2 regions of the Nocardioides sp. Bht2 genome follow, and region 1 is predicted to be linked to the other one. Evidence: riboswitches for the same ligand, from Rfam matches in the RefSeq annotation. Region 1 holds a riboswitch; the other holds the start of a gene.
What was found. Region 1 has a riboswitch for thiamine pyrophosphate ahead of ACLM5J_RS02640 (thiamine ABC transporter substrate binding subunit). Riboswitches for the same ligand answer to the same signal wherever they lie in the genome.

Region 1 (15,826 bases):
ATACAACAAATGGTCCCGAGAGGTACTCAAGGCTAAACAGTTGTATCCACGCACAGATGCGAGGGGCATTTGCAGACGCCAAATAACAGTATGTTACGAGGGGCCAAAGTTGGACAGTCTCCACAACTGTCCGAATTGTGTCAAATTTCGGGTTTAGCAGGTGCGCTGGAGCCAAGCCACTTGATCTCTCAGGGAGACCTGAGGACACACCGCCAAGCCCCTGCCCCGAAGGTGTCCGGCTTGGTTTGAACGTCCAAGCTCAACCCCACTGGCAGGAGCCAGGAAGAACGGGCTACACCTAGGTAGCCGACGCCTGCCTCAGTGCTGCGACTCGCGCTCGATCGGCACCTTCGACGTGGTCGTCGTCGGGTGACTGGAGAGGCCGTGTCTGTCGAACTTCTGCCCGGAGGCGATACCGCCGAGATAGAAGGAGATGAGGGCGATCGCGATACCGGCGACGTCGTCAGCCACGTAGTGCCAGCCGAAGTACAGGGTGGCCACCACCGTGCAGCCGAAGTTGGCCCACATCACCCAGTGCACCCAGCGGATCTTCACCGTGTACTGGACCATCAGCGCCCAGAGCAGGGTGACGCCGGTGTGCAGGCTGGCGAAGGCAGCGACCGTCTGCGCACCGCCGTAGCCGTCCCACCACAGGAACGCCTCACGGGCGTTGTAGAGGGAGTTCATCAGGTCGGTGGTGCCGGTGTGCGCCAGATCCTGGTAGCGCCACGGATACTCAAGGCCCGGGCCGAGCGAAGGCAGCATGTAGTAGGTCGCCGTACCCAACGTCCAGATCAGGCACTGGCTGGTGACGAACCAGTAGCCGTAGCTGATGTTGCGCGACCAGACACACCAGATCGCCACCAGCACCGCGACCATCGGGATGAAGAGCACGTAGATCGAGGAGAGCACGTGCGCCGAGATCGTGGTGCCGAAGATCGCGTGGATCACGCTCGCCGGTTCGTGGCCGAGGAAGATCGCGTGGTCGAGCAGGTCCAGTTCCCGGTCGTAGTTCGCGTCACCCATCACCGAGGGGAGGAACGACTTCAGGTTCCGGTAGCAGACGTAGACCACGTAGAAGCAGCCGATGCCGAGCGCGACCAGGGTGAACCGCTCACGGTCCCAGTGCTCGTTCCACCGCGCCTTGATCAGCGGACCCCACTCCTTCGGGCGCCCTCGGGAGATCCAGAGCGCACGCGGGATCAGGTCGACGAAGAGCGCCGCCCCGACCAGCAGCGGGAGCCGGGTCCAGGCCGGCCCGAGGAACCCTTCGGGGTCGACCAGGCTCTTATCGAGGCTGATTGCCGCGATGATGGCAAGCGCCCCCATGAGTAGGGCATTTCCAACAAGGAGGGCATAGGCGCGGCGGTACACGACCGGTAGTTTAGGGGACCAGACCAGCTGTGGCGTTCTTACCGATGACTGCGAGCCGGTCACCGACCACCCGCAGCCTGACCTTGAGGCCCGGTCCTGGGGCCACCTCGGACGTCGTTGCCACCGCGGCGATCTCCCCCACGCTCGGGATCTCGACCACCAACCGGACCACCTCGGGTGCCGCGCGCGAGGAACGCACCACCGCCTCGAGCGGACCGTCCGCGGCCACCTCCAACGCCGAACGCCGCAGCGCGACGGGCCCCTCACCGGCCAGGCCGGCAGCCCCGAGCACGGTTCGCGCCGCCACCCCTTCCAACACCCGGTCGTAGCCCAGGAAGAGCGCCGTCTCGGCGTCGACGGGGTTGGCCCAGACCTGCGCCGGTTCACCTTCCTGGACCACCCGACCGTCGCGCATCAACGCCATCCGATCCGCGATCGCGAACGCCTCCTCGTGGTCGTGGGTGACCATCAAGGTGGTGGTGCCGGACGCGGTGATGATTCGGCGCAGGTCGAGGGCGAGCCGCTCCCGCAGCGCCGCGTCCAACGCACTCAACGGCTCGTCGAGCAGAAGCAGGCGCGGCTCGACCGCGAGCGCCCGGGCCAGCGCCACCCGCTGGCGTTCGCCGCCCGACAACGTCTCCGGACGCCTGGCGCCGTACCCGCCGAGGCCGACCAGGTCCAGCAGTTCCTCGACCCGGGCCGTGGTGGCCGCCTTCGCGCGGCGGCGTAGCCGCAGCGGATAGCCGATGTTCTGGGCCACCGACTTGCTCGCGAAGAGCTGTCCGTCCTGGAACATCAGCGCGAAGCCCCGCCGGTGCGTCGGCACCCGGCGCAGGTCGGCGCCGTCGAAGCTGAGCGAACCGGTGGTCAACGGCTCCAGCCCGGCGACGGCCCGCAACAATGTCGACTTGCCGCAGCCGGATGGTCCGAGCACCGCGAGCACCTGACCGTCCGGAAGGTGCAGGCCGACCCGGTCCAGGGCGACCTCGGTCCCGTAACGGACGCTGACGTCGTCGAGCTGCAACATCTCAGAACCCTCCCACCCCGGGCACCCGGAGGCGCTCGGTGATCAACATGACGGCGGCCGTCGTGCCGGCCAGCAGCACCGACGCCGCCACCGCCATCGCGTAGTGATGCTCCCCCGGCGTGCCCAGCAACCGGTAGATCAGCACCGGTAGCGTCGGGTGGTCGGCACGGCTCAGGAACGAGGTCGCCCCGAACTCCCCGAGCGAGACTGCGAAGACCATCCCCGCCGCAGCCAGTAGCGGCTTCCAGACGACGGCGAGGTCGACGGCGAGCAAGGTCTGGAACGGCGAGGCGCCGAGCGAGGCCGCGGCCTGGCGCTGCCGATCGTCGATCCCGGCCAGGACTGGGATCAGGATCCGGACCACCAACGGCAACGCCACCAGCGCCTGGGCGATCGGCACCAGGAGCGGCGAGTCACGCAGATCCAGCGGAGGCTCGTCGAGGGTGACCAGGAAACCGAAGCCGAGAGTGACCGCTGAGATCCCCAGTGGAAGCATGAAGAACCCGTCCAGCAGCCCGCGGATCCGGCGTTCGGCCGGCGAGTACGAGCGGCGGGTGACGATGATCGCCACCAGCAGGCCGACCCCGAGCGCCATCCAGGTGGCGTCGAGCGCGATCCGCAACGAGTTGACCAGGGCCTCGAGCACCGAGACCACCAGATCCGGGTCGTCGCTCGCGCCCAGCCGGCGGTAGTTGGCGAGACTCCAGGCGCCGTCGTCACGCAGCGAGGTGAGGACCAGGCCGAGCACCGGAACGACCACGAGCACGACGCCGGTCACCGTGGCCAGCAACGCGGGGACGTCCCCGGCACGGACCCGGCGCGGACGGGCCGCCACCCGGTGCGCGACGACGGTCCCGCGGCGGGCCCGCTGGGCCAGCGCCAGGAGACCGATCACCACGACGAACTGGAGGAGACAGAGGGCCGCCGCCGCGCGCAGGTCGAAGAGGTTGACCGTCAACAGGTAGATCTCGGTCTCCAAGGTGGCGTACCGCATCCCACCGAGGATCAGGACGACACCGAACGCGGTGGCACAGAAGAGGAAGACCACGCTGGCGGCCGAGACGATCGAGCCACGCAGAGCAGGGAAGGTCGCCGTCCAGAAGACCTGCCAGGGCCGCGCCCCCAGCGCTGCCGCGGCCTCGCCGGGTCTGGGGTCGAGCGACTCCCAGGTGGTGCCGACCGTCCGGACGACCACCGCGAGGTTGAAGAAGACCATCGCGGTGATGATCGCGATCGGGCCGTCGCGCCAGTCGAGGAAGCCGAGCGGACCGCCGGCGGCGAGCAGCGAATCGAAGGCCACACCGACCACGACTGTCGGCAGCACGAACGGCACCAGCAGCACCGCCCGCAACAGCCGCCGACCGGGAATCGCCAAGCGGTACAGGGCGAACGCCGCCGGGACGCCCAACAGCAGCGTGATCGCGGTCGCCGTCGCCGCGGCCCAGAGTGTGAACCAGGCGACCCGGGCAGTCCGCTCGCGGGTGACCGCCTCCCAGGCCGGCCCGAGGTCGAGGTGACCGTTCGGCCACAGTCCGAGCCCGAGCATGCCGCTGACCGGCAGCACGAAGAAGACCCCGAGCAGCAGCGCCGGCCCGGCCGCAAGAAGGGCGAGGCCGGCGAGGCGGCGAAGACGAGACATGGCGGTCGGCTCCGACTAGTGGCCTGTGTCGGAAGTTGCTGGGCGGTTGGCACGCTCGGGGCAAGCACCCCGCGGCGTTGTCGAACACTCGACGGGCCTCCGGCCCGCCTTCGGTCCTCCGCCTTGCGATGCACGCATCCCGAGCACGCCAACCATCCCAGAACCTCCGACCCACGCCACTAGCGGGTGACGACGTCCGTCCACTCGGTGAGCCAGGCCTGACGGTGCTCGTCGATGTCGTCCGCGGAGACCACCAGCGGGTCGGCGGCGGGCTTCGCGAACTTCGCCCACTCGGTCGGCAACCGGACCTCGCTGTCCGCCGGGAAGACGTACATGTTCTCCGGGATCACGGCCTGGACCTCGGGGCTGAGCAGGAAGTCGACGACCTTCTCCGCCGCGCCCGGGTTCTTCGCATTGGTCAGCACACCCGCGTACTCGACCTGACGGAAGCAAGTGTTGAGCAGAGCACTGGTGGTGGAGTCACCGGACTTCTCGTCCAGGGTGAACGCCGGGGAGGTGTCGTAGGAGACGACGATCGGGCGATCACCCTTGCCGGCACCGGTGAAGCCGGCGCTGTAGGCCTCGGTCCAGCCATCGGCCAACTTGGCTCCGTTGTCCATCAGCCTGGTCCAGTAGTCGACCCACCCGTCCTCGCCGTACTCGGCGATGGTGGCCAGCAGGAAGGCCAGTCCGGGACTGGAGGTGGTGGCGCCCGGCAGGATCAGCAGGTCCTTGAACGCCGGGTCGGCGAGGTCGTCGAGGTTCTGCGGCGCCAGCCGGTCGTTCTTGGCGAACCAAGCGTCGTCCACGTTGACGCAGACCGAGGCGTGGTCGATCGGGGTCAGCACGTCGGCGGCGTCGCCGTCGAGCTCGAGCGACTCGGCACCTGCGGGCAGCTTCGGCTCGTAGGCGGCGAAGACTCCCTCGCTGACGGCGCGGGTGGCGAACGTGTTGTCGATCCCGAACGCGACGTCGGCGAACGGCTTGCTCTTGCTGAGCACCAGCTTGGTGCTCAGCTCTCCGGCGTCACCCGAGGGACGCACCTTCAAGGTGATCCCGGTCTTCTCCTTGAAGGAGGCGATCAACTCCTCGGGAAGCGCGAACGACTCGTGCGTGGCGAGCACCACCGTGGTGCCCTCCAGGGACTCCCCCCGCTTGACCTCGTCGGACTTCGTTTCGTCGTCCGAGCCGAGCAGCGAACAGCCGGCCAAGGCAACGGTGGCAGTGGTAGCGAGCGCAATCGTGCGCAGGCGGAAATGCGTAGTCAAGGTTTCTCCCGACTCCCTTCGCCGGTGCTAACCGGATCAGGTCCAAAGGGTCTGCGGCGGTTCCGCACTCTCAGCGCTCCGTAGTGGAGGGCTCCCCTGTCTCTTGCCACCGAGCCTATGCCATCGCGACGCCACGTCCACACTGCGTCCGTGCGCAGCCCGCGCAGCGCGGAGAGCGGTCGATCACGGACCCTCGAGGACCGTGATCGACCGCTCTGGCGCGAGGTCGTTCAGGAGCTCCAGACCGGCGGCAGCGCCAGGTCCAGGTTGGGCTGTTGCAGACCGCCGTCCACCTCCAGGATCTTGCCGGTGATGAACGAGCCCGCCGACGACGCCAGGTAGAGCACGGCGGCGGCGATCTCGTCCGGTTCGCCGAGCCGACCGAGCTCGGCTCCCTGCTCCATCTGGGTCCGCATGCCCTCGTCCCCGGCGATGAACTCCAAGGCGCTGGTCAGCACCGACCCGACCGCGATCCCGTTGACCCGGATCCGCGGCGAGAGGTCGGCGGCAGCGAGCCGGGTCCAGTGCGCGAGCGCCGCCTTGGCGGTGCCGTAGGCCAGGTAACCGCGGGCCGCCGTACGACCCATCATCGAGGTGATCGTGACGATCGACTTCTGCCGCGCCAGGTCGTCGGCGTCGCGCAGCATCAACGGGACCGCGGCAGCGCTCAACGCGTGCGCCGTGCTGACGTTGAACCGGAACGCGTCCTCCAGGTAGTCGACGTCGGTGTCGAGGAACGCGTTCGGGATGGTGCCGCCCACGTTGTTGACCACCACGTCGAGCCGGCCGAACTCGCTGTGGGCGCGGTGCGCGAGCTCGGCCACCGCAGCGAGGTCGGAGAGGTCGGCGGGCACCACCAGCGCCCGACGTCCGGCCGCCTCGATCCGCCCGGCGACCTCCTCGAGTTGTGCCGCGGTCCGCGCCGAGATCACGACGTCGGCACCGGCTTCGGCGAGCGCCACCGCGGTGGCAGCGCCCAGACCACGCCCGGCCCCGGTAACGATCGCGACGTGGTCGGTGAGCAGGAACCGGTCCAGGATGCTCATGAGACCAGCCCTCGCCCGGTGACCGACATCAGGTCGAGCGCGGTCACGATGCCAGCCTCGGCGGCGACCACCTGCGGTACCGAGTTCACCAGCCGTTGCGCGGTGGTGATCATCCCGGAGTCGTTGTGGTCTCCGTTCTCGCCGTGGTGGGTGAAGTCGAGCAGCATGTGGGGCTCCCCGGTGATCTCGACGCGGTAGCAACCACCGCCCGTCGGCGGCTGGGGCCACTCCGGCACCTGGTCGGCGGCGGTCCGGGTGACGTGGTCCAGCACGATCTTGTCAACGCCGTCGACCCGTCCGATCACCTGGAACCGCACGGCACCCATGGTTCCGGCCGGGATCTCGACCGAGACGGTCGAGGTGTCCGCCTCCGCCGGGCGCCGGTCGACCACCTCGGTCAGCGGCTCGTCGAGGGTGACCCCGAGCCCAGCCGCGATCTGCCGGACCACCGAGCCCCAGGCCAGTGACAGCACGCCCGGCTGCCAGAGCATCGGCGTCTCCTCCAGCGGCTTGCCGAAACCGAAGAGCTCGCCCATCACCACCGGCTGGAAGTAGGTGGAGTAGTCCGCGATCTCGCTGACCCGGATCTCGTCGATCCGCTGCGAGAGCGACGTCATCACCAGCGGTAGGACGTCGTTGGCGAAACCGGGGTCGATCCCGTTGACGTGCAACGAGGCACCGCCGTCCGCGCAGGCCTGCTCGACCTGACGCAGCGCGTCCTCCCAGAGCACGCCGTAGGGGTACTGCAGCAGCACCGGACCGCTGGAGACGACGTTGATCCCGGCGGCGACGAACGCCTTGAGGTCCTCGATCGCCTCGAACATCCGGTCGTCGGTCATCGCGGTGTGCACGATGGCGTCGGGGCGCAACGCGATCAACGCGTCACGGTCGTTGGTGGCGGTGACGCCGAGGTCACGCCCGAGCCCGGCCAACGCGCCGGCGTCCTGGCCCACCTTCTCCGGGTTGGAGACCCAGAGGCCCACCAACTCCAGTTCCTGATGCCTGTCGATCCCGGCGATCACGTGTCGACCGACGGTGCCGGTGGACCAGCCGACGACACGCAGCGGAGTGGAGTCAGGGCGCGAGGAGAGGAGGTTCATGGCCTGACGGTAGAACAGGTTCTACCTTCGGGGAAGGCCTTTCCGACCGATCGCACCACCGGCTCACGTCGCCGACTTCAGGGCGCAGCGAGCGGAGCGGTGCCCTCCAACTGGGGCGGGCAGTAGACACCGCCCACCGCATAGATGGTCGGCATACAGCGGTTGCAGTGCAGGCAGGCGCCGCCGGGAACCTCGCGCGCGGCCAGGCGGTTGACGATCCCCGGCTCGTGGACCAGCGCGCGGGCCATCGCGACGTAGTCGAAGCCGTCAGCCATCGCCTGCTCCATCGTCTCGCGACGGTTGATCCCACCGAGCAGCATCAGCGGCATCGAGAGACCTGCGCGGAAGCGCATCGCCTTCTCCCGGAAGTAGGCCTCCTCGAACGGGTAGGACTTGAGGAAGCCCTTGCCGACCACGCGCATCCCCCACTTCACGGCGAACGGCATGTTGGCTGCGAACTCCTTCACCGGCGCACCACCCCGGAAGAGGTACATCGGGTTCATCAGCGAACTGCCGCCGGAGAGTTGGAGGGCGTCGAGGTTGCCGTCGGCTTCGAGCATCTGCGCGAAGACCAGTGCCTCTTCGGTGTCGAAGCCTCCCCGGTAGCCGTCCGAGAGGCTGGTCTTGGCAGTCACCGCGACGGCGTCACCCACCTCGTCACGGACGGCTCGCGCCACCTGGCGCCCCAGCCGGGCACGGTTCTCCAGGCTGCCGCCCCAGCCGTCCTTGCGGCGGTTGAGCTGGGGCGCGAGGAAGGAGGAGATCAGGTAGTTGTGCGCCATGTGCAGTTCCAGCACATCGAATCCGCACTCCACCAGGGTTCGCGCCGCCATCACATAGGCCTTGGTCACCCGGGTCAGGTCCGCCTCGGTGGCGCTACGGATCATCTGCATCGAGAGCGGGCTCGGCATCGAGCTGGCGGCGATCGCCGGAGCGCCGTTGGAGCGCCCGTTCGCGACCGGGCCGGCGTGGCCCACCTGGGCCGCCACCTTCGCTCCGGTCGCATGGACCGTCTCGGTGAGACGGGTCAGGCCGTCCCGCGTGCCGGGGCCGACCACCAACTGCTCGGCGTGAGTGCGCCCCTCCGGCGAGACCGCGCAGTAGGCGACCGTGGTCAGGCCGACGCCGCCCTCACCGAGGGTCCGGTGCAGGTCGATCAGTTCGGGCGAGACGACGCCGTGCGGGGTCCGCCCCTCGAAGGTGGCGGCCTTGACGATCCGGTTGCGGAGCTGGACCGGGCCGAGGGCGGCAGGCGCGAAGACATCGGGAGTCACCGCAGAACTGTAACGTGTTCCACTTCTTCGGGGTAGCCGGTTCGCGCCTCCCGAGCCTTGTTTCGCGCCCGGCCGCGGAGCACTCTGGAAGTGGTGATTCCGCCACATCCTCGGAGGCGATCTCAATGACCCACAACACGCTCGAACGCAGCACCCAGCAGACCCACGACGTACTCGCGGACCGGTTGGATCAGGCCGCTCACGCGCAGCCCAGCCGCGAACGGCCGCGCGATCGCTTCCCGGCGATCGACACCTTCTTGGCGAGCACCTCACGGCATGTCGCCGCCGCCACGCACCTGCTCCCCCAGGCTGCCCATCGCCACCAGGGCGACGAGGAGCAGATCCGGGCACTACGCGTCGCGGGGCACAACCTCGAGATCGCGCTGGCCCGCACCAAGGCGAAGCTCTACGGCGAGGCCCACGCGGTCCGGCTCACCTGGCCGGCCGTCTGGAGCGAGGTGGACGAACGGTTCGCCGACTATTGGCGTTGCGAAGACAGTGTGGTCACGCAACTCGCGACGACGCTCAGCGACGATCAGGCCGACGAACTGGCGATGGCGCTCTACCGTGCCGAACTCCGGGCACCGACGCGCCCGCACCCGTACGTACCCCATCGCGGTGTGCCAGGACGGGTCGCGCGGCGGATCTGCGTCCAGGTCGACAAGTTCTGGGACACCACCGAAGGCAGGATGGTGCCCGAGCCGGTCCGCCCACACAACCGCGAGGCCGACGGCCCGATCACGCAGTACCTGTTGGCCGATCCGCACTTCGTCGAAGAGGCCGACGGCTGACGTCGAGCCTCAGGCAGCGGCTGCGGCGGAGATCTTCCGGCCCAGGAGCCAGACCTGCTCGGAACCGCACCAGCAAGTGAACGCGAGGCCGGGTTCGCCGGCCAGTTCAGCGGTGCCCTTGATCTGGCTCGGGAAGATCAGCTGCCGACGGTCACAGGCAGAACAGTGGTGGACGAACATCGGGGACCTCCCTCTGGACAGGACTTTGTTTACGTTTCTATGATCCCCTCGGATTACCGATAGGGGTAGGCTTTCTTTCCTAGGTGAGCCAAAGGAAAACCCTATGCATTCGCTGCATCAGCTCCGTTGCTTCCTGGCTACGGTCGAGCACGGCTCGCTGACCGCGGCCGCCGATGCCCTCGGCTACTCCCAGCCCAGCATCTCCGAGCAGATCCGTGGCCTGGAACGCTCCCTCGGCGTCACCCTCTTCGTCCGGGTCGGTCGCGGCGTCGTGCTCACCGAGGCCGGCGTCGCCCTGCAGCCTTTCGCCGAGAAGACCATCGCCGCCGCCCGCGAGACCCAGGAAGCGATGCAACGGGTCCGCTCCCTGGAGACCGGCACGATCAGGTTCGGCATCTTCGGCGCGGTGCGGTGGTACGCCGGCGCCGCGCTGATCGCCGACGTCCTGGAACGTCACCCCGGCGTCCGGGTCGAGCTGATCGGCACGAACTCCACCGAGGTACTCGACCAACTCCGCCGTGGGCACCTCGAAGCCGCACTGATCGCCGTCCCGCAGGTGACCAGCGAGGGGCTCGTGGTCACCCCGGTCGCCCGTTCCGAGCTCGTGTACATCAGCGCCGACCCCGAACGTCTCCGTCGCCCGGTGACCGCCAAGGCGATCGCCGGCGCCGCCCTGGTGATGCCCGACTCGACCTTCCGCAACGAAGACTCGACCCGGCTCCTGGTCCGGCGGATGCTCCACGAGTCCGGACTCAACCCGTCGACCCGGATCGAGGTCGAGGACGTCGAGACCGCCGTCGAGCTCGTCGGCATGGGGCTCGCCGACTCGATCACCCATCGCGCCATCGCCGAACAACTCCTCCCTCGGCTCGCCCCCGAGGCCGGGTTCGTTTCGATCCGGCCCCGGCTCTACGACCCGTTGGCGATCGTCCATCGGGCTGGCGCGGTCCTCTCCCCTGCCGCTTCGCTGATGATCGAACTCGCCACCCGCCGGATCCGTTCCATGACCGACCCCGTCGAGTGACCCAGCTCCTGGAGTGAAGGCACGCCGTCCAGGTCGACGGCACCACCCACTGCTGCCGTAATGTCGGGCGCGAACGTTCCCACCCCAAAACTTGGAGCAGCCATGTCGCACGACCACGATCACGACCACGACCACGACGGCACCGAGGACCTCACCATCAGCGTGGCTGCCCAGGCCCTCGCCGACGAGAACGGGACGCACCAGGCGGAGGTCTCCTTCGACCAGCCCGGTCTGCACATCGCCCTGGTCGAGATGCCCGACACCGCGTCCGACGCCGGCGAGTGGGAGCTCGACCCGGAGGCCGACCTCGGCCTCAAGATCATGCTCGGTGGCCTCGACCCGGAGATGGCTGTTCAGCTGCTCCAGGTCGCCATCGACTTCCTCTCCGACGAGGACCTCGAGCAGGCCTGAGCCCGCTCAACTGAGCCTCCGACCCCTGGTCCACCGGGTCGAAGCCGACGGAGGCCAGAAATGTGAATGCCCCGCAGGCGTCTCGGGTCACCTGCGGGGCATTCACCACAGTACCCGCGGTGCCAACCCGCGAAAAGCAGTCTGAGAATTTTGGATCGCCGGTCTGGACCGGCGCAATGAATCCCGAAATCTTTGTCCGATTCGCTAAGGTATCCGACGGAGTCGGCCGCGCCCCTGAGTGCCGACTCCAGGTCCTCGCTCGCAACCCACATGGCGAGCGAGGGCCGTCTCAGGGCGCGAACAAGCACCTGAGTGGCTGACAGATCAGCCAGACGGTGTGCAGAAGAGTGGAAACGAGGACAGTGCCCATGGTCGACGCGGTCGCCGCCACCCGCTATCCCACCCCTCAGGTTCTGCGCGCTGTGAACGTCACGGCGAAGGCCTCGCTGCTGCTGATGCTGGCGACCGCCGTGATCTATCCCGAGATCGGGAACATGGAGGACAAGGCAGCCGGGCTGCGCGCCGTCGGGTATCCGATGCTCGCCTTCACGGTGCCCGCGATCTGGTACGCCTTCTGGCGCGAGCGGGCGTCGTTCCCGTGGCTGGCCGACACCCTGATCACCCTCACCTGCTTCACCGACATCCTCGGTAACCGGATGGATCTCTACGACTCGATCTACTGGTTCGACGACTGGATGCACTTCATCAACCTCGGCATCCTGGCTGCGGCGTTCATCCTGCTCACGATGGCGCCGACCACCCAGTTCTGGCCGATCCTCGAGCGCGGGCTCGCCGTCGGCGGTACCGCGGCGATCCTGTGGGAGATCGCCGAGTACTACGCCTTCATCGCCACCTCCTCGGAGCGTCGCGGCGCCTACCGCGACACCCTCGGCGACCTCGGTCTCGGGATGATCGGCGTCGTCCTGGCCGTGGTGATCATCCACAGCTGCTGGCGGCAGGGTTATCTGCGCACCGTCTCCCCGCAGCTCACCAACTCAATGTGAGCTCAGCGTCGCCTTCGGCCGCAAAACCCAGCGCTGAGGTCGCATTGAGCGGGCGCCCTCAGGTGAGATGCTCGGCCAGGAAGGCCAGCATGTCAGCGTTGATCACCCGATCCTCGGGGGTCCGGCCACCGAACCCGCCGTGCAGGCCGGCCTCCATCACCCGCAGCTCGACGGGCACCCCGGCGTCGAGCAGTTTGCGGTGCATCCGCACGGTGTTGGAGAGGTAGAGATCGCGGGTTCCGCTCTGCAGGAAGGTCGGCGGAAAGTCGGTCACATCACCGAAGAGCGGGGAGAGGTAGGGCTGGGTCAGGTCCTGGCCGTCGGCGTAGAGCTCGTTGACGACGGCGAGCAGACCGAGTTGGTCGATGCCGAGCAGCGTGGCGAAGGTGTCCCCGGACTCGGTGAGGTCGAGCTCGGGTGTCATCAGGATCAGCGCGGCGGGCAGTGGCAGCCCATCGTCCTTGGCGCGCAGCATCAAGGCGGCGGCCAGGTTGCCGCCGGCCGAGGCCCCGCTGACCGCGAGTCGACTCGGATCACGCTCGGCGAGCGCTCGGCGGTAGACGGCCAGGCAGTCCTCGAGCGCCACCGGGAACCGGTGCTTGGGCGGCATCCGGTAGTCCGGCACCCAGGTGATCGCGGGGCGCTCGGCCGCACGCGCCGCGGTCATCTTCCAGGACAGCTCGCCGCCGCACAGGATCAGACCGCCGCCGTGCAGTTCGAGAACGATCGGGGCGTCGTCGGGGACGCCGACAGGGTGCAGCACGTGGGTGGTGACTCCGTCGATCTCGAACTCGGAACGGCGCATGACGTCGTCGGAGAGCTGGAAGCCACCGAGCATCTCGCGCAACGGCCCGTCGGCGGCCTCGACCCACCGCTCCCAGCCCGCGACGTCGTCGAGAGCCGGGTGCGGCTGAAGGGTGTAGCCACCCGTGGCGGCCAGCACGGCCTGCGCCTCAGGACTGATGCTGGACGGCGGCGGGAACGTCGGGCGAGGCTCGGGCAACGTGACTCCTTGGACACAGGCCAACAATGACTCGCCCAAAGTAGCGATCGGATGTGCACCAGGACACACCCGATCCCGCTGAGTCGGCCGGCTCAGCTCAGGATTGGTACGCCTTGCCCAGCGCTGCCTGCTTGATCTGGTCGAACTCGGCCTGGGTGATCGTGCCCTGGTCGAGCAACTCCTTGGCGGAGGCGATCTCGGCGGCCGGGCCACCCGCCACCGACTTCACGTAGTCGTCGAACGCGTGCTGTGCAGCACGCTGCTGCCGGACCGAACGCTCGGCCATCCCCGCCCCGCGGAAGATCAGGTAGGCGAGCGCCGTCAGGAACGGCAGGAAGACCAGGAAGATCAGCCAGACCGCCTTGGCGATCCCCTTCAGCTCACGATCGCGCAGCAGGTCGCCGATGATCGAGAAGAGCGCGATCAGGTAGGCGATGAAGACGAAGATGGTGAGGGCCCACCAGATGGTGTCCCAGATCGATGACCAATAGTCCGGCATAGTGCGTCCTTTCCCCGATGGATCGGGCATCACACCGCGACTCGGACAACTTGCATCCGCACCGACGTGTGCGTACCCATTTCTTCTCTTACGTTAGGCACCGCGCCGGGGCACGGGAAGGGACTTAGGGCCTAGAACCGGTCGAGAATCCCGACGCCGCCCGACGCCCGGCCGCCTCCACTGCGAACCAGGCGAAGGCGAGTGCTCCGGCCGCGACGACGGCGAGCAGGGCGAGTCCGAGGCCGTAGCCGTCGAACGCCACCTGGTAGGTCGCGCCCATCACCAGCGGCGGGAAGAAGCCCCCCAAACCACCGGCGGCACCGACCAGACCGGTCACCGCGCCGACCCGCTCCGGCGGCGCCAGCGCCGCGACCCAGGCGAAGACGCCGCCGGTACCGAGGCCGAGGAAGAAGGCGAGAGCGATGAAGGCGGCACCGGCCGGCACCTCGATCGGCGGCTCGAAGGCGACCACCACCGCGAGCACCATCGTCCCGGCCAAGGAGATGGCGACGACGTTGCGCGGGCCGATCCGGTCCGCGAAGACGCCGCCCAACGGCCGCGCCAGCACCGCAGCCAGTGCGAAGCCGGCGGTGCGGGTACCCGCCCCGGTCAGGTCGAACTCGTAGATGTCCTTGAGATAGGTCGGTAGGTAGGTCGAGAAGGCGACGAACCCGCCGAAGGCGACCGCGTAGAGGAAGGACATCTTCCAGGTCACCGGTAACCGGAGCGCAGCCATCAGCTTCGGCGCCACCGGATCGTGGTTCGCGCTCCAGCGCGGCGAGTCACGCATCGCCACCCAACAGATCGCCGCCGTGACCAGCAGGCCCACCGCGACGATGATGTGGGTGGCCAGGTAACCGAACCAGTCCACGAAGCGTGGAGTGAAGAAGGCCGACAACGCCGTCCCGCCCATGCCGGCTCCGAAGACACCGGTCGCGAAGCCGCGACGGTTCGCCTCGTACCAGGCGTTCACGAACGGGATACCGACCGCGAAGGTGGTTCCGGCGATGCCGAGGAAGAAGCCGAAGATCAGCAGCAGAGGATAAGAGTCGTTGCGGCCCGCGATCGCGACCAGCAACACGAACGGCGCCGAGAGCACCAGCAGGATCGGGAACATCAACCGGCCGCCGAGTCGGTCGGTAAGGGCACCGGCGAGGATCCTGCCGAGCGAGCCGACGAGGACCGGTATCGCGACGAGCAGGGACTTCTCGTTGCTGGTGAGGTCGAGGTCGGCGGCGTACCGGACGCCGAGCGGGCCGATCACGTTCCATGCCCAGAAGCTGACCGTGAAGGCGAGTGTGGCCAGCGCCAGGTTCTTGCCTCCGCCGTGGAGCGACGCCGGGGCGAGCCCTTCGGTCTCTGTCGGTGTTCGGGTCATGGCCTGCGCTCCCTGTCACTCGTGCCGACCGGGCTCCACCCGGACGGGGTGGGGCGACTGCCCTGGCGGCGATCGCGGCTTCGATAGACGATGTAGGGACGGAAGAGGTAGTGGACCGGTGCGGTGAAGGCGTGCACCAGCCGGGTGAACGGCCAGACGGCGAAGAGCGTCAACGCGATCAACACGTGCAGATGGAACTGCACCGGAGCGGCTGCCATCGCCTCGACGTCGGGGCGCAGTGTGAAGAGCGACCGGAACCAGGGCGAGACCGTCTCCCGGTAGTTGTGGGCCTCGTGGCCCGCACCGACGGCGACCAGAGTGGTCCATAGCCCCAAGGCGATCGCGGAGACCAGGAGGACGTACATCAACTTGTCGTTGCGGGTGGTCGCCATGAAGACCGGTCCGGTGGTGCGGCGCCGGTAGATCAGGATCAGCAGGCCGCCCAGGGTGAGGACGCCGGCGATCCCCCCGAAGAACAAGGCGTTGAAGTGGTAGATCCCCTCGCTGATCCCGACCGCTTCGGTCCACGACTCGGGGATCACCAGACCACCGACGTGCCCGATGAAGACCACTAGGATGCCGATGTGGAACATCGGCGATCCGATCCGCAGCAACCGCGACTCGTACAGCTGTGAGGAGCGGGTGGTCCAGCCGAACTTGTCGTAGCGATAGCGCCAGATCGTGCCGCCGACGAGGATCGCCAACGACAGATAGGGCAGGACACCCCAGAGCACGGTGTTCACGAGCGCACCTCCGTATCCAGCATCGGGAGCAACCGCGGGTCGAAGGGCTCCAGGCCGACCGTCTC
Region 2 (15,826 bases), on a different contig from region 1:
TGGTGCGCAGCTCGGTACCCACCATGGTGAAGTTGTCGTCGCCGACGACCACCGCGAAGGTGTGCTGTTCATCGGCGTCGGGGTCGATCACGTTCTGCGCGGTGCCGACCACGAAGCCGGCTGGCGCGCCGTCAGGAACGTTGACCACGGACAGGTCGAAGCCGGTCGGCTCCTCGTTGACGTCGGTGACCTGGACCTCCAGCGCCTGTTCCTGCACGACCCCGGCGCGGGTGACCTCGACCCGCACGGTGGCGCTCGGTGTCGCCTCGTGGTCGAAGGAGACCGCCGTCAGCAACTCATCACCGGAGATGGTGAAGCTGGCGTTGTCGGCGTCACCCGCGCCGCTGATCAGGCGATACTGCGCCTCCCGGACACTGGCCGGTGCGGCCGACAACCGACCAACGGAGGTACCCGGCGCGCTGTTCTCCGCAATCCGGGCCGGGTTCAGCACCAGGTCACTGACCGGCAACGGCGCGACCTGAACCGCGAAGACGCGCACGACGCTGCGCCCGAGCAGGTCGCGAGCTTCGACCTTCACGCTGAGCTGTGGCTTGACGGCCATGTCGGGTGGGCTCTTGATCAGCAAGCGTTGGCCGGAGATGGTGAACGCAGCGTTGTCGGCCCCGCCTGCGCTCAACCGGAAAGTCAGCTTGTCGCCGACGTTGGCGTCGCGCGCTGCCAGGGTGGCGGCGACCGCGCCGACCGGGGCACCGTCGACGACGCTCAGGCCGGTTGCGCCCAGCCCGGTAGGTGCTGCGTTGACGAAGACCCGGCGCTTCTCTTTGCCACGACACTTCGCCGAGTTCTGGACCCAACGCGCGGCGCGATCGGTACGCGCGCACAGGGTGAGGGTGGTGTTGCTCGGCACGGTGACCTTGTTGCCTCGCGTGCGCTTGCAGGCCTTGACCTGCTTCGAGGAGGTCGCTTGGGTGACGGCACCCTTCTTCGCCAGGCACCAGGCGGTGCGCTTGGCGACCGTGACGGTCACCTTGCGCTCGCCGCCCTTGCAGGAGCCCGCGGCTGGAATCCGGATCTCACCGCCGCGCTTCGCCGCGCACACAACCGTAGGGCTGGTGGTCGCGACCTTGGCCACGGCTGGTTGACCGGGATCGGCGAACGAGGCGGGAAGTTGCGCGGCGAGCGGCAGGGTCCCTGCTCCTGCCATCACGAGAAAGAGGCTGAGGACCCTGGCCAGGGAGAGTCGCATGGTTGGTCACTCGCTTCGCAGAAGAGCACGACGGAAAAAGCCCGAGAGGTGCAATCCTCACCCCACCTTGGACCTGGTCCAAACCAGTCCGAACCATTTCCCCCGATCGACCACCACAACCACCCGTCCGAGTCATCCGGACCCGGGACGGTCGGTCCCGGAACGGGCCACTTTCGACGCGCACGCCCGCACCGCAGAGCGCGGGCTGGCGGAAGCGGCCCGGCACGAAGCACTACCGCGGCGGCGTAGTGCTTGCCCGGTGAAAGCTCAATGTGACCTCAGCGCAGGAAAACGGACGAATTCCCAGCGCTGAGGTCACATTGAGTTGGGTCAGCTGGTGACGGCGCCCTTGCTTGCGGACTGCACCAGCTTGGAGTACTTGCCGAGCACGCCGTGGGTGAACTTCGGCGGCTCCGGAACCCAGCCCTGCTTGCGCGATTCCAACTCGTCGGCGTCGACGTGCAGCTCCAGGGAGCGGTTCGGGATGTCCAGGGTGATCTGGTCGCCGTCGCGGACGAACGCGATCGGACCGCCGTGGCTGGCCTCGGGAGCGACGTGGCCGATGCACGGGCCGGTGGTACCGCCGGAGAACCGGCCGTCGGTGATCAGCAGGATGTCCTTGCCGAGGCCGGCACCCTTGATCGCACCGGTGATCGCCAGCATCTCGCGCATGCCCGGACCGCCAGAGGGACCCTCGTAACGGATGATCACGGCGTCGCCGGCCACGATCTTGCCCTCGGCCAGAGCGTCCAGTGCCTCGCGCTCACGGTCGAAGACACGGGCGGTCGCGGTGACCACCTCGGCGTCGAAGCCAGCCGACTTGATCACCGCGCCCTCGGGGGCCAGCGTGCCCTCGAGGATGGTCAGACCACCGGTCTTGTGGATCGGCTCGGAGACCGGGTAGATCACCGCACCGTCGACGCTCTTCGGGTTCAGCGCCTCGATGTTCTCGGCCATCGTCCTACCGGTCACGGTGAGCACGTCGCCGTGCATCAGGCCAGCGTCGAGCAGCGCCTTCATGACCACCGGGATGCCGCCGATCTTGTCGACGTCGGTCATCACGTACTTGCCGAACGGCTTCATGTCGGCGAGGTGCGGGACCTTGTCGCCGATCCGGTTGAAGTCGGCCAGCTCGAGGTCGACGTCGGCCTCGCGGGCGATCGCCAGCAGGTGCAGCACAGCGTTGGTGGAGCCGCCCAGCGCCATGGTGATCGCGATCGCGTTCTCGAACGCTTCACGGGTCATGATCTGGCGCGCGGTGATGCCCTGCTTCAGCAGGTTGACCACGGCCTCACCGGAGCGGTGCGCGAAGCCGTCACGACGGCGGTCGACAGCCGGCGGCGCAGCCGAGCCCGGCAGGCTCATGCCCAGCGCCTCGCCGATAGAGGCCATGGTGTTTGCGGTGTACATACCGCCACAGGCACCCTCACCCGGGCAGATCGCCTTCTCGACGCGCTTGACCTCGTCCTCGCTGATCTTGCCGGCCAGGCAGGCACCGACCGCTTCGAAGGCGTCGATGATGGTGACGTCCTTGCCGTCCACATTGCCCGGCATCGTGGAGCCGGCGTAGAGGAAGACGCTCGACAGGTCGAGGCGGGCAGCCGCCATCAGCATGCCCGGCAGGGACTTGTCGCAACCGGCCAGCAGCACGGAACCGTCGAGACGCTCGGCGCTCATCACGACCTCGACGGAGTCGGCGATGACCTCACGGCTCACCAGCGAGTAGTGCATGCCGTCGTGGCCCATCGAGATGCCGTCCGAGACCGAGATGGTGCCGAACTCGAGCGGGTAACCGCCGGCCGCGTGGACGCCGTTCTTGACGGCCTTGGCCAGACGGTCCAGCGAGAGGTTGCAGGGAGTGATCTCGTTCCACGACGACGCCACACCGATCTGCGGCTTGGCGAAATCGTCGTCATCCATGCCTACTGCACGGAGCATGCCGCGCGCGGCCGCCTTCTCGATACCGTCAGTGACGTCGCGGGACCGGGGCTTGATGTCGAACTCACTCATAGCCGAGATCGTAGTCCTGCGGCCCGCGCCGCCGACCGGGTGTCCACGCGTCAGCGACTCTTCTCGACGACGTCCTTCAACTGGCGCAGGCCTCGCTCGAAGTCTTTGCCGACCATCTTGTCCATGCTGAAGATCTTGCCGAACAGCTTCATCAGCCCGTTCTGCTCACCGCGCATCTGCCACACGATCTCGGTGCCGGCCGCCACCGGCGTGATCGTGAAGGTCACCTGATTGGTGGCCTTGAACGGCTTGAGGAAGGTCAGCTCCACGTCGACCCGCTCCGGGGTCGAGGCGGTGATCCGCATGCTTCCCGAACCGGCCTTCCGGTTTCCACGCCAGGCGTAGGTCGCCCCGACTCCGGAGTCGGGGCCGGAGTGTTCGCGATCCATCGCCGGGTCCATCTCCTCCCACGGCGACCAGGCGGGCCACCGGTGGAAGTCGTTGATCAACGGATAGATCTGGTCCGGGTCGGCCAGTACCGTGATGCTGCGCTCAACGAGGAATGACATGCTGTGAATCCTAGTGGCTCCGACCGGGATCGGAGCGCCCCGAAATCAGCAGGAGTACCGCGTGCGCCGGGCAGTGATCTTCGTGATGATCGGGATCGCTTCCGTGCAACTCGGCGCAACGATCGCCAAGCACCTCTTCGACCGCGCCGAACCGGCCACGCTGGTGCTCTTCCGGCTCGCCACCAGCGCCGTCCTGCTCGGCATCGTGGTGCGCCCCTCGCTCCGCGGGCGAAGCCGCGCCGACTGGTGGGTGGTGTTCGGCTACGCGACCAGCCTGGCGGTGATGAACTGGTCGATCTACCAGTCGTTCGCCCGGATCCCGCTGGGCCTCGCGGTGACCATCGAGTTCGTCGGACCGCTCTCGGTGGCCCTCCTCGCCTCCCGCCGAGCCCGCGACCTGCTCTGGGTCGGGCTGGCCGCGGCCGGGGTGGTCCTGCTCGGCTTCGACAGCTCCGGGATCAACCTCGCCGGCGTCGGGTTCGCGCTGCTCGCCGGTGCCGCCTGGGCCGCCTACATCCTGCTGAGCGCAGGTACTGGACGGCGCTGGCCCGGGTTGGACGGGCTCACCGTGGCCAGCATCATCGCCACCGTCTGGCTGCTGCCGATCGCGCTGCCGTCCGGCGACCCGGCACTCGTGGACCCGCAGATCATCGCCGTCGGTGTCGCGGTCGGCCTGCTCAGCTCGGTGATCCCCTACAGCCTGGAACTGGCCGCGCTGCGGACTCTGGCTCCGGCCACCTTCGGCATCCTGATGAGCTTGGAGCCGGCCGCTGCCGCGCTCGCCGCGCTGGTTGTCCTGGACGAACAATTGACCGGGCTCCAGTGGCTCGCTCTGGCCTGCATCGTGGCCGCCTCGATCGGAGTGACCGCCGCCGCCAGCCGCGGGTTCACACAATCGTCATCTGGAGTTGACGCCGCAGTAGTGCCTGAACCGTAGGTTGGTGAACACCCCACCACCTCTCCCCCGGGACGGTCGCCATGAAGCACCTCCGCCTCCCCCTCACCCTGGTCCACTCCTGGGCCGTCGCCTCCCAGCATCGCGCCCGCCGCAACGCCATGGTCGCTGCCACCGACCTGACCGCTCGCCGCGCCGAGATGCTCGACGTCCAGGAGTTCATCGTCGCCGCGACCCAGCGTCGAGCGCTGGCCGCGCACGCCTGATCGAGCGTCGGCAGGTACGAATCGCGGTTGGTGCGGCAGAATTGCCTCATGACCGCCGCGTCCGTACCCGCCGAGCCGATCAGCGTCATCCCGGCTCCTGCCGACCTGATCGAGCCCTTCTTCTACGACGTCGTCTCCGCTGACGGCACCGTGTTGAAGGCCTGGACGAACGACCCTGACTGTCTGATCGACGGCCCCACCGTGCTGCTGTGCAACGGCCTGGGCACGAATGCCTGGACCATGCCGGCGTTCCTGGAGCCCGACTGCAAGGTGCGGGTGATCTCGTTCAACCACCGCGGTGTCGGCGGCTCCGCACGCCCCAGCGATCCCGACCGGGTGGGCGTGGAGGAGTTCGCCGAGGACGCCCTCGCCGTCCTCGACGCGGCCGGGCTGGAACACGCGGTCTTCATGGGCTGGTCGATCGGCGTGAACACCATGTTCGAGGTGGCCGTCCAGCACCCTGAACGGGTCGACGGGCTCTTCGCGATGGCCGGCGTGCCCGGCAACACCTTCGGCACGATGCTCGAGCCGCTGCTGATCCCCGCCGCCCTCGCGCGGATCGTCTCGGTCAACGTCTCGCGAGCATTGAAGCGGACCGGCAAGCTGATCTCACCGATCAGCACCCGGCTGCCGATGGGCCCACGAACCATCTCGGCCCTGAGCCACACCGGTTTCATGTTCCCGCTGCCCGATCCCGAGCTCGCCCAGCGCGCACTCAAGGAGTTCGTCAGCACACCCGTCGACTGGTACTTCCACCTGGCGGTCCGGACCTCGACCCATAAGCGGGTCTCGTTGAGCGGCATCGACGTGCCGGCGATGTTCGTCGCCGGGAAGTGGGACCTGCTGGCCGGTCCGCGCGCAATGCGCGGCGCGGCGTCGCGGATGAAGGAGGCCACCTACGTGGAGCTCAACGGTTCGCACTTCATCGGCATGGAGCAGCCCGACGCCGTCCACGAGCTGCTGCTGGAGTTCTTGGCTAGTGGGGTGGGTCGGTGGTCCTGCGATGGTTGACGTGCTTGGGGTGCGTGCATCGCAAGGCGGAGGCCCGTCGAGTGTTCGACAACGCGGCGAGGTGCGTGCCCCAAGTGCGCCAACCGCTCAGGATCGCTGGCCCACGCCGCTAGCCTCGACTGACATGAGCGCCCGACGAGCCGGCCTGCAGTGGTCCCTCCCGATCCTGATGTCGGCGAGCCTGTTGGTCGCCTGCAGTTCTGACGACGAGCCCTCCAGTACCCCGCGCTACACCCAGCCCAGCGACGCCGCCAGCGAAGAGGCACCCAGCGATCGGCCGACGTCGAGCGGCAGTTCAGCGGACGCCGACCCGCGGGTGGTGCGCACCGTCGCCACCGACCTGGCCGCGCCCTGGGGCCTGGCCTTCCTGCCCGACGGGACCGCGATCGTCACCGAGCGGGACACCCGCCGGGTGCTGGCGATCAAGGGCGGCACAACCCGTGAGATCGCCGTCCTGGGGTCGTTGCCGCAGACCGGCGAGGCGGGGCTGCTCGGCGTCGCCGTCTCCCCCGACTTCGCCCAGGACCGGCTGCTCTTCTTCTACCTCACCACCGACTCCGACAACCGGATCGTGCGCGCCACCTTCGACGGCCGTTCCCTGGGCCAGCCCGAGCCGATCCTGACCGGCATCCCGCGGGGCTTCACCCATGACGGCGGCAGGTTGGCGTTCGGCCCCGACGGCGCGCTCTACGCCTCGACCGGCGAGACCGGTGACACCGCGTTGTCACAGGACCGGTCCTCGCTCGGTGGGAAGATCCTGCGGATCGACACCGACGGCAACCCGGCCCCGGGCAATCCGGACCCGACCTCCCCGATCTGGACGCTGGGTCACCGCAATGTGCAGGGGCTGGCCTTCGACGACCAGGATCGGCTCTGGGCCAGCGAGTTCGGGGCTCAGGACTTCGATGAGCTCAACCTGATCGAGGCCGGGGGCAACTACGGCTGGCCGAAGTTCGAGGGCAAGGGCGGCACCGCCGTGTTCACCGACCCGCAGGTCACCTGGCGCACCGATGAGGCCTCTCCCTCGGGCCTGGCCTACCTCGACGGCAGGCTCTGGATGGCCTCCCTGCGCGGCGAGCGGCTCTGGTCGGTCCGCGTCGTCGACGGCAAGGCAAGCGATCCCCAGTCCTACTTCGTCGGGAAGTACGGGCGGTTGCGGACCGTCGTCGTGGCCCCGGACGGCGACCTGTGGGTGACCACGTCGAACCGCGACACCCGTGGCACCCCGGGCCCCAAGGACGATCAGATCCTGGTGGTCAGGCCGTAGCCACGCCAGCGGTGTGGTCCCAGGCGAGCGCCGCACCCTCCACCGCCGCTACCCACACCCGTTCCCGCTCCTCCAGGCTGCCGGCTCCGGGCAGCAGCAGGACAACGGCGTGCCCCATCGTGCCCGCCGCGAGCAACACCTGTTCGACCTGCTCGCTGGCCAACTGCTGAAGGTCGAGAGCCGCGACATCCTCGCGACACAAGGCGATCACGTCGGGATCGGTGGTGGCGAGCGCCGCGATCAGGACGTCGGCTGAGCCCAGCATCCTGGTCGCGCGCACCGTCAACAGATCGGCCGGTCCCGGCCCCGCGCCGACGAAGTGGATGGTCATCGCCGCGACCCTATCGCCCAGGTTGCGCGAACACATCTTGCGCTCACCGTGAGGCCAGCATCCTGTTCCTGCCCTCCGACGACTCTCCCGACCGGATCGTCGCCGTCACCCAGCACCTGCCACGCAGACCGTCACGGTGACCGCACTCGCCGCCTACGGCGCACCCGGCGTGCGCCACACCTCGGTCCGCCCGGTCGTGCTCGACCGGCACGGCGTGGTGCTCCGCCTCGAGGGGGCCGACGCCAGCCCCCTCGACGTGCGTCTCGCCTTCGCCCGCACGGAGCGCTGCGGATGCGACCTGGAGGCCGCCATGATCGAGCGGATCGAGCGCGCCGCGCGCCAACACGGACGGCGAGGGCCTGAGCTGCGCCGGCTGAGCCGCCGCGCCCTTCTGCCTGACCTATGCTCGGCCGCATGCTCGGAGCCGACGACCCTCTCCCGCTCCGGCCCCGCCGCATCCTGGTCGCCGGCGTCAGCGGGAGCGGCAAGACCACCCTGGCCGGCCGGATCGCCGACGCCGTCGGCTCGCCCCATACCGAGATCGACGCCCTGTTCCACGGTCCCGACTGGACCCCGCGCCCCGAGTTCCTGGACGACGTCGCCGCACTGATCGCCCAGCCCGCCTGGGTGACCGAGTGGCAGTACACCGCTGTTCGCGCGGTGCTGGCGGCCGAGGCAGAGCTGCTGATCTGGCTCGACCTGCCGTTCCGGGTCACCCTGTGGCGAGTGGTGCGGCGCACCGTGCGTCGCTCGCGACGCCGCGAGGTGCTGTGGAACGGCAATGTCGAGCCGCCGCTGCACAGCATGCTGACCGACCGCGACCACATCATCCGGTGGGCGATCCGGACCCGCCGCAAGTACCCGGCGCTGGTCGCCCAGACAGCCGCCGCCAACCCGGGCCTCGTGGTGGTCCGGCTGTGTTCTCAGCGCGAGGTCGAGACCTGGTTGCGGGCGCTCGCCTCGTCGGCGTCCAGGTAGACCGTGCTGCCGAGGGCCACGAACTCTCCGGCCTTCCGCTGCATCGCCTCCGCCACCTCGGCACCGTCGAGGGCCGAGCCTCCACTGCCGAACCGGTCACGGACGTCCTGGCTGATCCGCATCGAGCAGAACTTCGGCCCACACATCGAGCAGAAGTGCGCGGTCTTCGCGTTCTCCGCCGGGAGTGTCTCGTCGTGGAAGAACTCGGCCGTGTGCGGGTCCAAGGACAACGCGAACTGGTCGCGCCACCGGAACTCGAAACGGGCCTTGGAGAGCTCGTCGTCCCAGGCCCGGGCGCCTGGGTGTCCCTTGGCGATATCCGCGGCGTGCGCGGAGAGCTTGTAGGTGATCACCCCGGTCTTGACGTCGTCGCAGTTCGGCAGGCCGAGGTGTTCCTTCGGCGTCACATAACAGAGCATCGCGGTGCCGTGCATGGCGATGGTCGCAGCACCGATCGCCGAGGTGATGTGGTCGTAGCCCGGCGCGATGTCGGTGGCCAACGGGCCCAACGTGTAGAACGGCGCACCGTTGCACCAGTCCTGTTGTAGGACGACGTTCTCCTCCACCAGGTTGAGCGGCACATGACCCGGTCCTTCCACCATCACCTGGACGTCGTAGGCCCAGGCCCGCTCGGTGAGTTCGGCGAGGGTACGCAGCTCGGAGAGTTGGGCTTCGTCGTTGGCGTCCGCGGTGCAGCCCGGACGCAACCCGTCGCCCAGACTGAAGCTGACGTCGTAGCGCGCGAAGATCTCGCACAGCTCGTCGAAGTGCGTGTACAGGAAGTTCTCCTGGTGATGGGCCAGACACCAGCCCGCCATGATCGAGCCGCCACGGGAGACGATGCCGGTGATCCGATCGGCGGTCAGCGGTACGTAGCGCAACAGCACACCGGCATGGATCGTCATGTAGTCGACGCCCTGCTCACACTGCTCGATCACGGTGTCGCGGAAGATCTCCCAGGTCAGGTCGTCGGCCTTCCCGTTCACCTTCTCCAGCGCCTGGTAGATGGGCACGGTGCCGATCGGCACCGGCGAGTTACGGATGATCCACTCCCGGGTGGTGTGGATGTCGTCCCCCGTGGAGAGGTCCATCACCGTGTCCGCGCCCCAGGTGATCGCCCAGGTGAGCTTGTCGACCTCTTCGCTGATCGACGACGTCACCGCGCTGTTGCCGATGTTCGCGTTCACCTTCACCAGGAAGCGGCGTCCGATGATCATCGGCTCCGCCTCCGGATGGTTGACGTTCAGCGGAATGATCGCGCGACCTGCGGCGACCTCGCTGCGCACCAGCTCGACGTCACAGCCCTCCCGGAGCGCGACGAACTCCATCTCGGGTGTGATCCGACCAGCCCTGGCGTAGTGCATCTGGGTGACCGTGCTGCCCTCGCGGGCACGCAGCGGCGCGCCCCGCTCTCCCTCCCACCGCTGCTGCGCTTCACGGCGGAGCGCACCCCGGCCGTCGTCGAGCGGGGACGGCGGCCTGCCCTCGTAGTTCTCGGTGTCGCCACGCTCGGCGATCCAACCGTCGCGCAGTTTCGTCAACCCCTGTTCAGGTTCGCTGCCCGGGCCTGCCGTCGTGTAGCGGTCGAAGTGGTCACCGTTGGTGAGGGCGACTCGGGTGTACGGAACCTGGAGGTCGGCGCGGCTGCCCGCCAGGTAGCGCCGGCTATGGGACTCGTGGACGTTCATCGGGTGCTCCTCAATTCGTTGACATGGGCGATCGGCCCGCGTCCGCGCCCGAGCCTCCAGGCGCTACCGCGAGCCAGTTGGGTGGTGGTGAAGCCAGCGGCCATCTCCGCGGCCGACTCCAGTTCGTGGCCATGGGCCAGCAGCGCCGCGACGGCGGCACTGAAGGTGCAGCCGGTGCCGTGATCGTTGGTGGTGGCGAGGGTCGAATGCTGGAGGCGCTGCACGGTGCCGTCCGGCAGAGCCAGCCAGTCGGTACAGGTGTCGGCAACGTCTCCGGGACGCCATTCGGGGCCTCCGGTCAACAGAACTCCGCAGCCGTGACCCGCCAACCGCTTGGCGAGCTCGGCCGGCTGGGCCCGGCCACCAGCGGCGTCGGCCCCCGCCAGAGCCGCAGCCTCCGTCAGGTTGGGCGTGACGACGGTGGCCACCGGCAGCAGCGACCTCAGGTAGGCGTCCCGCACGGCTTTTCCACCGAGCACGGCACCGCTGGTAGCGACCAGGACGGGATCGACGACCAGGGGCAGCCCGGCGCATCGCTCGGCGACGAGCCGGACGGCCTCGGCGGAACCCAACATGCCGGTCTTCACCGCCGCCACCGGAAGGTCGTCGAGGACGGCGGAGAGTTGCGCCGAGACCACCTCCAGAGGAACGGGATGGATCGCGTCGACCCCCAACGTGTGTTGGGCGGTGACCGCCGTGACCACGCAGGCGCCATGCACTCCGAGCGCGGCGAAGGTGGTGAGGTCGGCCGCGGTGCCGGCGGCGCCACCGGAGTCGGTGCCGGCGACACTGAGCACGACCGGAGGCGTCGTCATCGGCACTCCTCGACGAGTCGACCAACGACCGCGCCGGGGTCGACGGCACGCATCACCGCCCCCATCACCGCGACGCCGTGGGCGCCGGCCGCTCGGAGTGCCCGGGCGTTCGCCACCTCGACCCCACCGAGCGCGAGCACCGGAATCTCGTGGCCGGCAAGGGCGGACCAGTCCAACGGACGCCGCCCCGGCTTGCTCAACGACGGCGCGACCGGCGAGAGCGTGGCCCACGAAGCACCAGCACGGGCCGCCGCACCCACCTGGTCCGGGCGGTGGCAGGAACGCCCCCAGGCCAGCCCCTCGGTGCGGCCGCGCACCGGGTACGAACCGTCCGGATCGGGAAGGTGCACACCGGCCACCCCTGGCACTGCACGATGAGCGCTCCAGAGGGTCAGACCCTCGCTCCGTAAGCGCTCTGCCAGCCTTTCGCGGTCCGCGTCGGCAAGATCGAGCTCGCGCACCAAGACGTGGGTCAGACCAGCCTCAGCGCATCGCGCCAGATGGTCGACCAACTCGACGTCCACCGGCAACTGATGCCGGTCGGTGAGCACGACCAGGCGAGGAACACTCATCCGATCCGCCCCACCATCGGGCTGGATGCGCGAGCGCCTGCCCGCCGGGGAATTCGGCCCGCGGTGGCCGCTGCCTCACCGGCCACCACCGCCCAGCGCAACGCCTTCGCCATCAGCACCGGGTCCGCGGCACGGGTGACCGCGGTCGCGGCCAGGACCGCATCGCAGCCCAGCTCGATAGCGCGGGCCGCATCCGAGGCGGTGCCGATCCCGGCGTCCAACACGACCGGGATGTCGACGGCGGCGATCACCGCTTCGATCGCGTGCGGGTTGAGTACCCCGAGACCAGAGCCGATGGGTGCCCCGAGCGGCATGACCGCTGCGCAGCCGACGTCGGCGAGGCGACGCGCGAGGACCGGATCGTCAGTCGTGTAAGGCAGGACGGTGAAGCCGTCGCGGACGAGCTGCTCGGCGGCGTCCAGCAGCTCGACGACGTCCGGCATCAGACTGTTCTCGTCGCCGATCACCTCCAGCTTGACCCACGAGGTGTCCAGCGCTTCGCGGGCCAGCTGGGCGGTCAGTACGGCCTCACGGGCCGAAAGACAGCCCGCGGTGTTCGGCAGGATCGCCACGTCGTGACGCCGTAGCGTCGCCAGCAGTCCGGTCTCGGCCTGACTGCCCTGGCGCCGCATGCTGACCGTCACCAGAGCGGGCTGGGCGGCCGCAAGCATCGGCTCCAGCAAGGCGGAATTGGGCAGGCCGCCGGTGCCGAGGAAGAGTCGGGAGGCGAAGGCCCTGCCCGCGATCTCGAGACTCATCCGCCCTGCACCGCCGTCACGATCTCGACGACGTCTCCAGGTGCGAGCACGGTGCTGCGATACCGAATGCGCGGCACCACCATCCCGTTATGGGCAACGGCGCTCCCGGCCTGCTCCGGGCGGTGCCGGGCGACGAGATCGCCCAGCGTCCACCCCTGGGGCAGGGACTCGTCGACTCCGTTCACGGTGATCCTCATGGCTCTCTCCTGTCGGTAGGACGTGGGGTATTCGTTTCAGGCGTCGGCGCGGATCGCGCAACCACGGCGCGCCGGGGATCGAAGAGCTCCTCGACGCGGCCCGTCGCCAGGTGCTGCGCAACGAGCCGGGCCACAAGTGGCGCCAGCAGGACGCCGTGGCGGTGCAGCCCGGCAGCCAGCACGACCTGGCCGTACTCCCGGCCCCCGGCCCAGGGCGGCGGGCCGACCAGCGGCAGATTGTCGACTGCCGCCGGCCGATCTCGGGCGGCCGCTTCCAAGAAGACCGCCCGGTCCAGAGCCGGAACCAGCTCACGGGCGCCCTGCAGCAGCCGAAGCACACCCCCGGCACTGACCTCGGCGGGCGCGTCGTGCTCCTCGCTGGTCGCGCCGACCACCACATCGCCATCCGGGCGTGGAACCACGTAGACGGGTTCGCCGCGGACCCAGCCACGCAGGGTGTGCCCCGGAGGTGACCCCAGCCTGAGCCGAAGGATCTCGCCACGCACCGGCCGGACCAGGCCACGCCAGGGCTCCGGCAACTGGGCCCCGGTCGCGATCACCGTCACCTCAGGCGCACCTCCGGATGGCGTCGCGGCGACCGGGATCCGACGGCGTAACGCCGCGACCACCGCCCGTGGATCGACCGCCGGTTCATCCGGCAGCCACAGCGCAGCGCTGACCCGTGGTCCGACCTCGGCTTCGAGACGTCGCAGCTCGGCACGGGTCAGCAACTGCGGCACCTCACCCAGCTCGCTGAGCAGACTGGCGTGCCGCTCCACCTGCTGGACGTCGCCCGCGTCGCAGCCGACCACCAAGGTGCCATGGCGGTCGAGACGGACGCCGAGGCGGGCTGCGAGCTCCGGCCACAACGCCAAGCTCGCCCGCCCCTGAGCAAGCAGCTCCGGTTCGTCGTGCCACACCTCACCGGCCGGCGTCAGCATGCCAGCGGCCGCGAACGAGGCCCCCGATCCGGGAGCAGGATCGACCACCTCGACCCGATGTCCCTCGGCGAGTAGCGCCTCGGCCACGCTGAGCCCGACGATCCCGGCGCCGAGCACCCTGACCGCGCTCACCGGGCGGCGTCCACCAGCTCCTTCGCGGCCAGGACCGGATCAGGTTGTCGCCAGATCGAGCCGATCACCGCAACGCCGTGGGCTCCGGCGGCCCGGGCCCGGGTCGCCAGCGCCGCGTCGATCCCGCCGATAGCGATCAACGGCAGCACTCCGACAGCGCTGGTGATCGCCGGACAACCGAGAGGTTCCGGCAAACCCTGCTTGGATCCACTCACCGCGATCGGCCCGAACCCGGCATAGTCGGCACCGAGCGCCGACGCCCGGTCGACGTCGTCACGGCTCCGGCAGGTGGCTCCGATCACCAGCTCCGGCGCCTGCTCGCGGGCGCGGTCGATCGGCAGGTCCTCGCGGCCGAGGTGGACGCCGTGCGCCTGGGCCGCCACCGCGACGCCGAGCCGGTCGTTGATGACGACCATGCTGCGATCACCGACGAAGGAAAGCACCCGGTCGACCAGATACCTCAACGACCAGTCGGGAAGCTCCTTGTCACGCACCTGGAACCCGGCAACACCGACGTCGGCCAACTCCGGAAGCAACGCGAGATCGTCGCGTCCTGAGACCAGACAGAAGAGTCGTGGCAGGGGTGGAGCAATGCGGAAGGCGCTCATGTTGTTCCTTGCTTCCTTCGCCGGAATTACCCGGAGCAGGTTCAACGGTCAGAGCAGCTTCAGCTCCATCTCAGCCCACTGCTGTGGGCACCCGTGCTGGATGCAAGGAGGCTAACACCAACCCGAGCTCGGACTACACCACCTGTCCAGAACCGAAGCCAGCAAGGAGATTGCGGCCTCAGCGGAGCCGTTTACGCCGCGGAGTAGGCATCGGTTTGCGGGTCACCGTGACCGCGCCCATCAACGCGAAGCCCTTGACCCGCACCACCGGCGACATCGCATCCAAGCTCGCCTCGACCCGATCGCGGCTCTGGCTGAAGTCACCCATGATCCCGATGCCGTCGACGATCACCTTGGTCTGCGCGTTCACGATGATGTCGATCCCGCCCATGATCGTGCAGGCGGTGATCTCTACCTGCTGGCTGGCGAAGACCGCCTGCCGCAGGTCCAAGTCGACACCACCCATCAGCGCGAAGGCGTTGTGGGTGGCGCCGATCTCCCACACGCCCTTACGGGCTTGGCCGCCCATGATCGTGACCGAGGTGTCGAAGCGTGAGACAGCCGACGTCTCCGTGGGCTGGACCGGCTGCACCGAGGCTGCCTCCAACACCTCCGGAAGCCGCGGAGGCTGCTCCGGTAGGTCGGCCAGGATCGGCGGCAGGTCGGCATAGACCTTGGCCGCGTACGCGGCGTCCAACCGCTCGTCGAGCTCGTCCAGATCGAGCCGTCCCTCACCCGCAGCCCGCCGCAACACTTCGGCGACCTGGTGCCGATCGGCGTCCGAGATCCGCCACTGGCTCGGGTCAGGCTGCTGGGGCTCGTCACGAGATGGCTCCATGTCCCGAGCCTAACCGTCGTCCGGCCCCCGCTCGGGCAGCTCATCCAGTAGCCGGCCGGGCCCGGCGTGGTCAGCCGAGTGCGGCTTCGGGTTCGGCGCTGAGCAGGCGGACGACCGCCGCCGCGGCGGAGCGGCCCGCCCGGTTCGCTCCGATCGTGCTGGCCGAGGGGCCGTATCCGACGAGTTGCACCCGCGGGTCCAGCGCTGTCTGCGTGGGGGTCTGCCCTGCACCCGGCGTGCCGACCAACTGGATCCCGCCCTCGGGAGAGCGCAGGTGAAGAGGCGCCAGATGGCCGAGCGCAGCGCGGAAACCGGTCGCCCACAGGATCACGTCGACCTGCTCGTAGGAGCCGTCCGCCCACCGGACGCCGTCCTCCTCGATCGAGGCGAACATCGGCTTCCGCCGTCGATAGGCACCCAGCTCCTGGGCGCGCCGCTCCTGGGGCCGAAGTGCGAGCCCGGTGACGCTGACGACGCTCTGCGGAGCGAGACCTTGCAGAACCCGCTCCTGGACCATCTGCACGGCCTGGTAGCCGGCCTCGCCATCGAACTCCTCGCGCCAGACCGGCTCCCGCCTGGTCACCCAGAGGGTCTCGGTGATCGGCGCAAGTGCTCCGATGAACTGGACGGCGCTAGCGCCCCCGCCGACGATCAGCACCCGCTTGCCCCGGAAGTGGTCGGGGCCCGGATAGCCCGCCGTGTGCAGTTGCTCGCCCCGGAAGAGCTCGTGGCCGGGGTAGTGCGGGATGAAGGGGCGGGTCCAGGTCCCGGTGGCGTTGACCAGAGTGCGGGTCAGCCAGCTC

Region 2: linked by a shared signal. The riboswitch ahead of ACLM5J_RS06475 (thiamine phosphate synthase) and the one ahead of ACLM5J_RS02640 (thiamine ABC transporter substrate binding subunit) in region 1 are both predicted to bind thiamine pyrophosphate.

Annotation. Positions count from the first base shown of each region.
Region 1 is NZ_JBLBWI010000001.1:549,334-565,159, forward strand. It holds gene ACLM5J_RS02625 (phosphatase PAP2 family protein) at 319-1,329, opposite strand; gene ACLM5J_RS02630 (ABC transporter ATP-binding protein) at 1,385-2,401, opposite strand; gene ACLM5J_RS02635 (ABC transporter permease) at 2,403-4,040, opposite strand; gene ACLM5J_RS02640 (thiamine ABC transporter substrate binding subunit) at 4,220-5,308, opposite strand; TPP riboswitch at 5,305-5,416, opposite strand; gene ACLM5J_RS02645 (SDR family oxidoreductase) at 5,539-6,354, opposite strand; gene ACLM5J_RS02650 (diacylglycerol kinase) at 6,351-7,454, opposite strand; gene ACLM5J_RS02655 (NADH:flavin oxidoreductase) at 7,532-8,728, opposite strand; gene ACLM5J_RS02660 (hypothetical protein) at 8,854-9,519, shown strand; gene ACLM5J_RS02665 (hypothetical protein) at 9,529-9,699, opposite strand; gene ACLM5J_RS02670 (LysR family transcriptional regulator) at 9,803-10,723, shown strand; gene ACLM5J_RS02675 (hypothetical protein) at 10,826-11,134, shown strand; gene ACLM5J_RS02680 (hypothetical protein) at 11,503-12,138, shown strand; gene ACLM5J_RS02685 (alpha/beta hydrolase) at 12,197-13,141, opposite strand; gene ACLM5J_RS02690 (PLDc N-terminal domain-containing protein) at 13,239-13,640, opposite strand; gene ACLM5J_RS02695 (MFS transporter) at 13,765-15,018, opposite strand; gene narI (respiratory nitrate reductase subunit gamma) at 15,015-15,761, opposite strand; gene narJ (nitrate reductase molybdenum cofactor assembly chaperone) at 15,758-15,826, opposite strand, start outside.
Region 2 is NZ_JBLBWI010000002.1:265,671-281,496, reverse strand. It holds gene ACLM5J_RS06550 (Ig-like domain-containing protein) at 1-1,165, opposite strand, end outside; gene ilvD (dihydroxy-acid dehydratase) at 1,538-3,217, opposite strand; gene ACLM5J_RS06540 (SRPBCC family protein) at 3,268-3,726, opposite strand; gene ACLM5J_RS06535 (EamA family transporter) at 3,788-4,663, shown strand; gene ACLM5J_RS06530 (hypothetical protein) at 4,705-4,887, shown strand; gene ACLM5J_RS06525 (alpha/beta fold hydrolase) at 4,936-5,898, shown strand; gene ACLM5J_RS06520 (PQQ-dependent sugar dehydrogenase) at 6,023-7,165, shown strand; gene ACLM5J_RS06515 (SAM-dependent methyltransferase) at 7,155-7,496, opposite strand; gene ACLM5J_RS06510 (AAA family ATPase) at 7,911-8,474, shown strand; gene thiC (phosphomethylpyrimidine synthase ThiC) at 8,420-10,162, opposite strand; gene thiD (bifunctional hydroxymethylpyrimidine kinase/phosphomethylpyrimidine kinase) at 10,159-10,977, opposite strand; gene ACLM5J_RS06495 (thiamine phosphate synthase) at 10,974-11,549, opposite strand; gene ACLM5J_RS06490 (thiazole synthase) at 11,546-12,307, opposite strand; gene thiS (sulfur carrier protein ThiS) at 12,304-12,504, opposite strand; gene ACLM5J_RS06480 (FAD-dependent oxidoreductase) at 12,501-13,577, opposite strand; gene ACLM5J_RS06475 (thiamine phosphate synthase) at 13,574-14,185, opposite strand; TPP riboswitch at 14,181-14,290, opposite strand; gene ACLM5J_RS06470 (DUF1707 SHOCT-like domain-containing protein) at 14,364-15,023, opposite strand; gene ACLM5J_RS06465 (FAD-dependent oxidoreductase) at 15,094-15,826, opposite strand, start outside.